DNA from 2 places in the Terrisporobacter muris genome. Region 2 is predicted to be linked to the other one. Evidence: riboswitches for the same ligand, from Rfam matches in the RefSeq annotation. Region 2 holds a riboswitch; the other holds the start of a gene.
What was found. A riboswitch is a leader RNA that binds a small molecule or an ion and turns the genes downstream of it on or off. The one in region 2 is predicted to bind glycine.

Region 1: linked by a shared signal. The riboswitch ahead of NSA58_RS16935 (saccharopine dehydrogenase family protein) and the one ahead of NSA58_RS05385 (GrdX family protein) in region 2 are both predicted to bind glycine.

Annotation. Positions count from the first base shown of each region.
Region 1 covers NZ_JANKBY010000320.1:57-3,969, reverse strand. The annotation lists gene asnB (asparagine synthase (glutamine-hydrolyzing)) at 1-1,784, shown strand, start outside; glycine riboswitch at 1,884-1,990, shown strand; gene NSA58_RS16935 (saccharopine dehydrogenase family protein) at 2,204-3,448, shown strand; gene NSA58_RS16930 ((2Fe-2S)-binding protein) at 3,567-3,866, shown strand.
Region 2 covers NZ_JANKBY010000041.1:9,805-16,800, reverse strand. The annotation lists gene grdB (glycine reductase complex selenoprotein B) at 1-1,301, shown strand, start outside; gene grdA (glycine/sarcosine/betaine reductase complex selenoprotein A) at 1,326-1,796, shown strand; glycine riboswitch at 2,003-2,102, shown strand; gene NSA58_RS05385 (GrdX family protein) at 2,271-2,633, shown strand; gene NSA58_RS05380 (glycine/sarcosine/betaine reductase component B subunit) at 2,774-4,054, shown strand; gene grdB (glycine reductase complex selenoprotein B) at 4,073-5,374, shown strand; gene trxB (thioredoxin-disulfide reductase) at 5,437-6,381, shown strand; gene trxA (thioredoxin TrxA) at 6,449-6,766, shown strand; gene grdA (glycine/sarcosine/betaine reductase complex selenoprotein A) at 6,922-6,996, shown strand, end outside.

The DNA of each region.
Region 1 (3,913 bases), on a different contig from region 2:
CTATAAGAGATGCAAATAAAGAAATATATCATAGAGGACCAGATGATGAAGGATATTATGAAAATGATAAGATAAGTTTTGGATTTAGAAGACTAAGTATAATAGACATAGAAAGTGGCCATCAGACCTTTGAAAAAGACAATAATGTGATAATTTTTAATGGTGAAATATATAACCATGAAGAATTAAGAAAAAAATTAGAAGAAAAAAATCATAAATTTACTACTAATTCAGATACTGAAGTACTTTTAACATCTTATATTGAAATGAAAGAAAAATGTGTTGAAAAATTAAGGGGAATGTATGCTTTTTTAATATGGGATGAAGAAAATCAAATTTTATTTGGAGCAAGAGACATATTTGGTATTAAACCTTTGTATTACTTTGAAAATGAAGATTTTATAGCTTTCTCATCAGAGTACAAATCTTTATTACTTTTATCCAATGAAAGAAGTATTGATGAAGAGGTTTTACAACAATATCTATCATTTCAATATACAAATGGTGAAGGTACCATGTTAAAAGAAATAAAAAAAATACCACCACATCATTACTTTACTATAAGAGATGATATACTTACTATAAAAAATTATTATGATATTGATTACAAAACAAGAAATGATATAAGCAAAGAAGATGTTTATAATGTGATTAATGAATCTGTTAAAAAACATTTAATATCTGATGTTGAAGTAGGAACATTTTTATCTGGAGGTATTGATTCATCCATAATAGCAACTTTAGCTTCTAAAATTAACCCTAATATAAAATCATTTTCAGTAGGTTTTGGAATAGATGGATACAATGAGTTAGATATAGCTAAAAAAACTGCTGATGAATTAGGAATAGAAAATATACAAATTAAGGTGAGTCAAAAAGAATATATAAAATCTTTGCCAGAAGTTGTTAAACTACTAGATGATCCGCTAGCTGATCCATCAGCTCTTGGAATATATTTTTTATCTAAGGAAGCGAGAAAACATGTCAAAGTTGTCTTATCTGGAGAAGGAGCAGATGAATTATTTGGAGGGTATAATATCTATAAAGAATATTTTAGTATAAAACCTTTATTAAATATGCCTAATAAACTTAATGATACAGTAAATAAAATAGCTAATATTATGCCAGAAGTAAGAGGTAAAAGTTATTTGATTAGATCAACTACACCCTTAAGAGATAGATATATAGGTAATGCAAAAATATTTGAAAATAAGGAATTAAAAGAAGTTTTAAATAATTATAGTGATAATTTCATTTATCAAAATTCAACTAAATCTATTTATGATGAAGCAGAAAAAAGAGGATATGATTATGTAACTACTATGCAATATATAGATATGAATACATGGCTACCAGGAGATATTTTATTAAAAGGAGATAGAATGTCGATGGGTGCATCTATAGAACTTAGAGTTCCATTTTTAGATAAAGAAGTTCTTGAATTATCTTCTAAGTTAAGTTTAGATCAAAAGGTTACAAAGAACCAATCTAAAGTATTACTTAGAGAAGCATTTAAAGATATAGTTCCAAAACACGTAGTTGAAAAGAAAAAGCTAGGATTTCCAACACCAATAAGAGTTTGGTTAAAAGAAGAATTAGGTGATGTAGTAAGAAAAACTATATTAGATTCAAATATTGATGAATTTATTAATAAGGATTATGCTATAAAACTTTTAGATGAACATATATGTGATAAAAAAGATAATTCCAGAAAAGTATGGACTATATTTATGTTTGCTTTATGGTATCAAATTTTTATTGAAAAATTAAATATACAATTTTAATAATTATTTTGAACAAGTATTATATTTGAATCATTTAAATTTTTTATTGACAAAAAAATTATATGTTATAAAATAGAGTAGTAAAATAAATATGATCGGATGAAAATAATCTTAGACATTACTTAGATGTAAGGCCGAAGAAGCAAAAAAAAGATTTTATCTTAATCTTTTTTGAAACTGACAGGCAAAAGGAAGATTGTTTGACGAAGCTTTGGAGAGAACGGATACCGTCGCCTACGTGGCTATAACCAACTGGCAAAAGGACAGAGTAATAAGATGCTTATTTAGCATGCTTATTACTCTGTCTTTTTTTGTTAAAAAATATAAATTGAATACAAAGCATAACTCTCAAATTAAAAATCATATTTATCTACGAATATACATTTTAAAAATTCATATAAGAGGAGAAAAAATTATTTATGAGAATGATGTTAGTAGGATCAGGAGCAGTAGGAGAATCAATATTAAGGATACTAGAAAGTAGAAAAAATCATAATGAATGGTTAGAATTTGTTTTAGTAGCTGATTACGATTTACAAAGAGCCAATGAAGTAATAGAAAATTTAAAAGAAAAAGAAAATTATAAAGCAGTTCAAGTTGATGCTAGAAATAAAGATGAAATGATTGAATTAATAAAAGAATACAGTATAGATTTTGTAATGGATTCAGCCGCACCATTTGTAAGTAACATAATTTTTGATGCTGCTTATGAGGGTGGCGCAAATTACGGAAGTATGGGAACTTGGTCGGTGCCTATGGATAATCCTAAATTTGGTCTTGGTATAGAAAATAGTTATATAGAACCTATGACTAAGTATAATTTTGATAGACATGAAGAGTGGAAAAAGAAAAATCAGATGGCTTGTATATGTATGGGAATAGACCCAGGTGTTGTTAATGTATTTGCTAAATACGCTGCAGAATATGAATTTGATGAGTTGCATGAGATACACGTAAAAGATGGGGGCAACTTAGAAATACCAGGAGCTAAAGAAAATGACATAACCTTTGGATTTAATGTATGGACTATTTTAGATGAGGTTATGAATCCAAATGTGGAGTATGATAAAGAGAAAGGTGGATTTATAGTAGAAGATGCTTTTTGTGGAGAAGAAAAATTTATCATGCCTGAAGGTGTTGGAGAAAATACTTTGGTAAAAGTAGAACATGAAGAAGTTGTTACTATGCAAAGATATTTAAGTAAATATGGGCTTAAGAAAGTTACTTTCAAAATAGCATTAGATCCATCTTTAATAAATGCATTAAAAGTAATTGATTCTTTGGGGCTTAGAAGTATACATCCAGTAGATGTAGGTGGAGTAAATGTAGTTCCAAGAGATGTAGTTGCAGCTTGTGCACCACAACCAAAAGATATTGGTAATGAAATGACAGGTATGATGCTTGTTGGTGTTCACTGTATAGGTATAAAAGATAAAAAGAAAAAAGAAATATTTATGTATCAGCCTTTTGATAATAAAGAATCAATAAGAAGATGGGGGATGCAAGCAGTAGTAGCTCAAACAGGATTTGGTGCAGCTCTTAGTATAGAACTTATAGGTAGAGGAATTTGGAAAGGAGAAGGAGTATTTTCACCAGAATATTTTGATCCAATTCCATATCTAGATTTAATGAAAGAAAGTGGATTTAGATATGAAATAGTATAATCCTATATTTAAGTGGAATAATAAACTTAAAAAATGATATTAAGTAATTTTATGATTATATGAAATATACTTAATATTCATTTTTAATAATGTGAATTTTTATACAAGGAGAATACATATGATTTTAGACAAAGAAAAATATTTAAAAGTTAGAGCAGTACAAGCTCAAGGAGCTAGAACTGTTAAAGAAGTTAAGGATATGACTGATATAGTTATAGAAAATGATGATGAATATAGCGAGATAGATAGAGTATTACAAAATGCTTGTAAGTGTCAAAATGTATCAGTAAACGAAGTTGTAGAAGCAGTTAAAAATGGTGCAGATACTATCGAGAAAGTTATGGCGGAAACTAAAGCAGGTACTGGATGCGGTAGATGTAAAGCAGTATTACAAAATATTATAGATAATAAAAAATAATTAAAAAGCCTTAGTAGTTTCATATAAGTGAAACCTAAGGCTTTTTA
Region 2 (6,996 bases):
TGATAAAAGTTGTTCAGTATATAAATCAATTTTTCGCACAAATAGGTGGAGAAGAAATGGCTCATGTTAAGCCTGAGGTGAGAAAAGGTATAGTTGGGCCAGGAGTTGCTTTTAATGCAGCGTTTAAAGAAGAAGCAGAAATAGTAGCTACAGTAATATGTGGTGACTCTTATTTTAATGAAAACTTAGAAGAAGCTAAAAAAGTAGTTTTAGATATGGTTAAGGGATATAACCCAGATGTATTTATAGCAGGCCCAGCATTTAATGCAGGGAGATATGGTGTTGCTTGCGGTACTATAGCTACTGCTGTTAAAGAAGAATTAGGAATACCTTCATTAACTGGTATGTATGTAGAAAACCCAGGTGCAGATATGTTTAAGGATAAGGTTTATATGGTTCCTACTAAAAACTCTGCAGTAGGTATGAGAGACGCTGTTAAAGTTATGGCCCCTCTTGCTCTTAAGCTTGCAAAAGGTGAAAAAATAGGTGCATCTGTTGAAGAAGGATATATGCCAAATGGTATAAGAAAGAATTTCTTTGATGCTGAAAGAGGATCTAAGAGAGCTGTAGAAATGTTAATCAAAAAATTAAAGGGCGAAGAATTCATAACTGAATATCCAATGCCTGATTTTGATAGAGTAGCTCCAAATCCAGCGATTAAAGATTTGTCTAAAGCTAAGATAGCCCTTGTTACTTCTGGAGGCATAGTTCCAAAAGGAAATCCAGATCATATAGAATCTTCAAGTGCTTCAAAATATGGTAAATATGACTTGGAAGGATTTAAAGTATTAAGTAGTCAAGATCATCAAACTGCTCATGGTGGATATGATCCAGTTTATGCTAATGATGATCCAAACAGGGTTTTACCTGTTGATGTAATGAGAGAATTTGAAGAGCAAGGTGTAATAGGAGAGCTTCATAGATATTATTATGCAACAGTAGGAAATGGAACTTCAGTTGCTAATGCAAAAGGATTTGCAGCAAAATATGCTCAGGAGTTGAAAGCTGATGGTGTTGACGCTGTAATTCTAACTAGTACGTGAGGCACTTGTACTCGTTGCGGTGCAACGATGGTAAAAGAAATAGAAAGAGCTGGAATACCAGTAGTACACATGTGTACAGTAGTACCTATTTCTTTGACAGTTGGAGCTAATAGAATAGTACCAACAATAGCAATACCTCATCCTCTTGGAAACCCAGCATTACCATTAGAAGAAGAACAAAAAATAAGAAGAAATCTTGTAACAAAAGCTTTTAAAGCATTACAAACTGAAATAGAAGATCAAACTGTATTTGAATAAAATGTAGATCAGGAGGTATTTCTAATGAGTATATTAGAAAAAAAGAAAGTCATCATAATTGGTGACAGAGATGGTATTCCTGGTCCAGCAATAGAAGAGTGTGTAAAAACTGCAGGTGGAGAGGTTGTATTCTCTTCAACTGAATGTTTTGTCTGAACTGCTGCTGGAGCAATGGACTTAGAAAATCAAAAAAGAGTAAAGGAATTTGCAGAAGAATTCGGCTGTGAAAATGTTGTAGTTTTATTAGGTGCAGCTGAAGGTGAAGCAGCAGGTCTTGCTGCTGAAACAGTTACTGCAGGTGACCCAACATATGCAGGTCCATTGACAGGAGTCCAGTTAGGACTTCAAGTATATCATGCTTGTGAGGCACAAGTAAAAGACGAATTTGACTCAGGTGTATATGATGAACAAATAGGAATGATGGAAATGGTACTTGATGTTGATGATATAGTTAATGAAATGGCTACTATTAGAGAACAATATTGTAAATACTAAAAACTTATAACTAGTTATCCTTAATATAATATGTGAAAAGTGATGAGTATGGTAAAAATAAAAACATAAAAAAACATGAAAAAACATAAAAAAACTTGTTGCTTATTATAGATAAAGTTAATTATAATCTAATTAATATAGAAAAAATCTATAAAATTAATAAAAAATTAAAATGACAGAATAATAAGATAATTATTATATTAAGGATGACTATTACGGGAGAGACTTGTAATAAGCGCCGAAGGAATAAGCCAATATAAAGCGAATGTTGGGGATACTCTCAGGCAAAAGGACCGTAGTACGACTTAACTCTGGAAAGCATGATATCTTAAGTTTTATCATTAGATATATGTGCACCGAAGGGGCAACTCTACATATTAGGGGAAAACTCTCAGGTTAAATACAGAGCAGAAAGCTAGGGTAGCTTTCTGCTATTTTTATTGCCAAAAAGAAATATTCTGGGGGGATAAATATATGATAATAACTAATAACAACAAGGTACATGAAAAATATAAAAATGATTATAAAATCTATTATAAAGAATGTTCCTTTAGAGAAATCTTACTTTATGTAAGAGACAGAGTGCATGAAGGATATGTACTTTTGACTCATCCACTATCTAGTAGCATAAAACCAAATGAAACTCCATATAAGTCAGTCTTAATATCTGATTATAAAAAATCCCTAGATTACAAATCTTTAATGATTATTGAAAATGCAATTATAACTTATGATAAATTTAAAAAAGATAAAGATTACACTATTGAATTAACAGATAGAATAATTGAAGATTTTAAAATTGTAGATTTATCAATAATTCAAAACGCTCTTTCTTAAAGATTGTGTATTTAGAAGTAAGTGCAATATATTTAGTAGAATTGATTATTCCATAGAAATACTAATATGTTTTAATAGCACTTAGAGTGCTTTTAAATAAATACCTAGCTCAAGTAATAAAATTTATGGAGGTGATTTTTTTGAAATTAGAATTAGGATATGTAAAAATTAAGGACATATGTTTTTCTGATGTTTCAAAAGTGGAAGATGGAGTTATTTATGTTAATAAGCAAGAATTAATTGACTTGTTAATGGAAGATGAAAATATTAAGTCAGTTGACTTAGAAATAGCAAAACCAGGCGATAGTACTCGTATTATGCCAGTTAAAGATGTTATAGAACCAAGAGTTAAAGTTGAAGGACAAGGTGGAATTTTCCCAGGTATGATAAACAAGGTTACAACAGTTGGCTCGGGTAAAACTAATGTACTTAAAGGTTCTGCTGTAGTTACAACAGGAAAGATAGTAGGTTTCCAAGAAGGAATAATAGATATGAGTGGTGAGGGTTCTAAATATACACCTTTCTCTCAATTAAACAACTTGGTAGTAGTTTGTGAACCAGCAGATGGTTTAAAACAACATAATCACGAAGAAGCTGTAAGATATGCTGGATATAAAGCGGCTATATACTTAGGTGAGTTAGCTAAAGATATAACTCCAGATGAAGTTGAAGTTTATGAAACAGATTCAATAATAGAAGGATACAAAAAATACCCAGAACTACCAAGAGTAGCTTATGTGTATATGCTTCAAACTCAAGGATTATTACATGATACTTATGTTTATGGAGTAGATGCTAAGAAAACGATATCTACCTTGATAAATCCAACAGAAATAATGGATGGTGCAGTAGTAAGTGGTAACTGTGTTTCTGCATGTGACAAAAACACAACTTATCATCATTTAAATAACCCAGTTATACATGATTTATTTGAAAAGCATGGTAAAGAGTTAAACTTTGTTGGGGTAATTCTAACCAATGAAAACGTTTACCTTGCTGATAAGGAAAGATCTTCTAACTGGAGTGCAAAATTAGCAGAGTTTTTAGGACTTGATGGGGTTGTTATAACTCAAGAAGGATTTGGTAACCCAGATACAGACTTAATAATGAACTGTAAAAAGATAGAGGAAAAAGGTATAAAAACAGTTATAGTTACTGATGAATATGCAGGTAGAGATGGAAAATCTCAATCATTAGCTGATGCTGATCCTCTTGCAAATGCAGTTGTTACAGGTGGAAATGCAAATATGGTAGTTACTCTTCCTCCAATGGATAAAGTAATTGGATATGCTGAGGTAGCTGATGTTATAGCTGGTGGATTTGATGGAAGTTTACAACCAGATGGTTCAATAGTTGCAGAGCTTCAAGTAATAACTGGAGCTACTAATGAACTTGGATTTAATAAATTAAGTGCTAGATAGTTGAAAGGGGGGTTGAAGATGATAAAAGTTGTTCAATATATAAATCAATTTTTCGCACAAATAGGTGGGGAAGAAATGGCTCATGTTAAACCTGAGGTTAGAGAGGGAATAGTGGGGCCAGGTGTTGCTTTCAATGCAGCATTTAAAGGAGAAGCAGAAATAGTAGCTACAGTAATATGTGGTGACTCTTACTTTAATGAAAATTTAGAAGAAGCTAAAAAAGAAGTTTTAGATATGGTTAAAAAGTATAATCCGGATGTGTTTATAGCAGGTCCAGCATTTAATGCAGGTAGATATGGTGTTGCTTGTGGAACTATAGCTACTGCTGTTAAAGAAGAGTTAGAAATACCTTCATTAACTGGTATGTACGTAGAAAATCCAGGTGCAGATATGTTCAAAAATAAAGTTTACATGGTTTCTACTAAAAATTCAGCAGTAGGAATGAGGGATGCTGTTAAAGTTATGGCTCCTCTTGCCCTTAAACTTGCAAAAGGTGAAGAAATAGGTGCATCTGTTGAAGAAGGATATATGCCTAATGGTATAAGAAAGAACTTCTTTGAAAAAGAAAGAGGATCTAAGAGAGCAGTAGAAATGTTAATTAAAAAGTTAAATGGTAAGGAGTTTACTACTGAGTATCCAATGCCTAATTTTGATAGAGTAGAGCCAAATAAAGCAGTTAAAGATATAAGTAAAGCTAAAATAGCTCTTGTTACTTCTGGTGGTATAGTTCCAAAAGGAAATCCAGATCATATAGAATCTTCAAGTGCTTCTAAATTTGGAAAATATGATATAAGTTCATTTAAGGTATTAAGTAGTGCTGATCATGAAACTGCTCATGGTGGATATGACCCAGTTTATGCAAATGAAGAGCCAGATAGAGTTTTACCAGTAGATGTACTTAGAGAATTTGAAGAGCAAGGTGTAATAGGAAGTTTACATCAATACTTCTATACAACTGTTGGTAACGGAACTGCAGTTGCAAATGCTAAGAAGTATGCTGCTGAAATAGCTAAAGAATTAGTTGCAGATGGTGTTGACGCTGTAATTCTAACTAGTACGTGAGGTACTTGTACTCGTTGCGGTGCAACGATGGTAAAAGAAATAGAAAGAGCTGGAATACCAGTAGTACACATGTGTACAGTAGTACCTATTTCTTTAACAGTTGGAGCTAATAGAATAGTACCAACAATAGCAATCCCTCATCCTCTTGGAAATCCAGCATTACCATTAGAGGAAGAACAAAAAATAAGAAGACACTTAGTTGAAAAAGCATTAAAAGCTTTACAAACTGAAGTTGAAGACCAAACTGTATTTGAATAAAAAATTTGCTTAAATTTAAGATTTTAAAATCTAAAAATTTTAATAATATGGGAGGGGATATAGTGAGTAAGCTATATGATGTCATCGTTATCGGTGGAGGCCCAGCAGGACTTTCAGCTGCATTATATGCAGGGAGGGCAAGATTAAACACTTTAGTAATTGAAAAGAAAAAAGAAGGTGGCCAAATAGCATTAACTTCTGAGGTTGAAAATTACCCAGGATGCTTAGAAGGTGAGTCTGGCCCTACTTTAATAGATAGAATGCATAAACAAGTACTTAATTTTGGAGCTGAGGTTGTTTATGATGAGATAGAATCTGTATTTTTAGAGGGTTCTATAAAACAACTAAGAGGCAAAAAAGATGTATATAAAGCTAAAACAATAATTGTAGCTACAGGAGCTTCATCAAGACCGATAGGCTGTGTAGGCGAAAAAGAATATACAGGAAAAGGTGTTTCATATTGTGCTACATGTGATGGATCTTTCTTTGAAGACCTTGATATATATGTAGTTGGTGGTGGGGATACAGCTGTAGAAGAAGCTATGTATCTTACGAAGTTTGGTAGAAGCGTAACAATAATTCATAGAAGAGATGAACTTAGAGCTGCTAAATCTATACAAGATAAGGCTTTTAAGAACGAAAAAATAAAATTCATGTGGGACTCTAAAGTTAAAGAGTTAGGTGGAGATGGAATCTTAAGCTATATGGTTGTTGAAAATGTGAAAACAGGCGAATTAACAACTATAGAAGCTGATGAAGAAGACATGACTTTTGGATTATTTGGATTTATTGGATATCTTCCAAAGACTGAATTATTCAAAGATATATTAACTCTAGAAAATGGATATATAGTTACAGATGAAGACATGAAGACAAATATTGATGGAGTATTTGCTGCAGGGGATGTTAGAGTTAAATCTTTAAGACAGGTAGTAACTGCAGTAGCAGATGGTGCTATAGCAGCTGTTCAAGCTGAGAAATATATAGAAAATTCGCCATGCTCATAACGCCAACGAGTTGTCTTTGCTTAACATCAGACAACTCCGTTGCTTAAATAAAAAAGGAGGATATAAAATGTTAGTAGTTGATAAAAATACTTTTAAGACAGAAGTTCTTGAAGGTGAAGGATATGTATTAGTAGATTTTTTTGGTGATGGTTGTGAGCCTTGTGCAGCTTTAATGCCTACAGTTGAGGCCTTAAGTGAAAAATATGGAGAGCAATTAAAGTTCACTAAATTAAATACAACTAAAGCAAGAAGACTTGCTATAAGTGAAAAAATATTAGGTTTACCAGTTATTGCTATATATAAAGATGGAGCTAAGATTGACGAAGTTATTAAAGATGATGCAACTGAAGAAAACATCGAAGCAATGATCAAAAAATACTTATAAGGTATGGCGCCAACGGTATATCTTTGCTTCACTGTAGATATATGCGTTGCTTAAAACATCTATAAAAAATGGTTTATAGTATGATGGATGTGTGACTGTAAATTAGTTATATATCTGTTATTAAAATAAAAAAATAAGGACAGGAGGTATTTCTAATGAGTATATTAGAAAATAAGAAAGTCATCATAATCGGTGACAGAGATGGTATTCCTGGTCCAGCAATAGAAGAA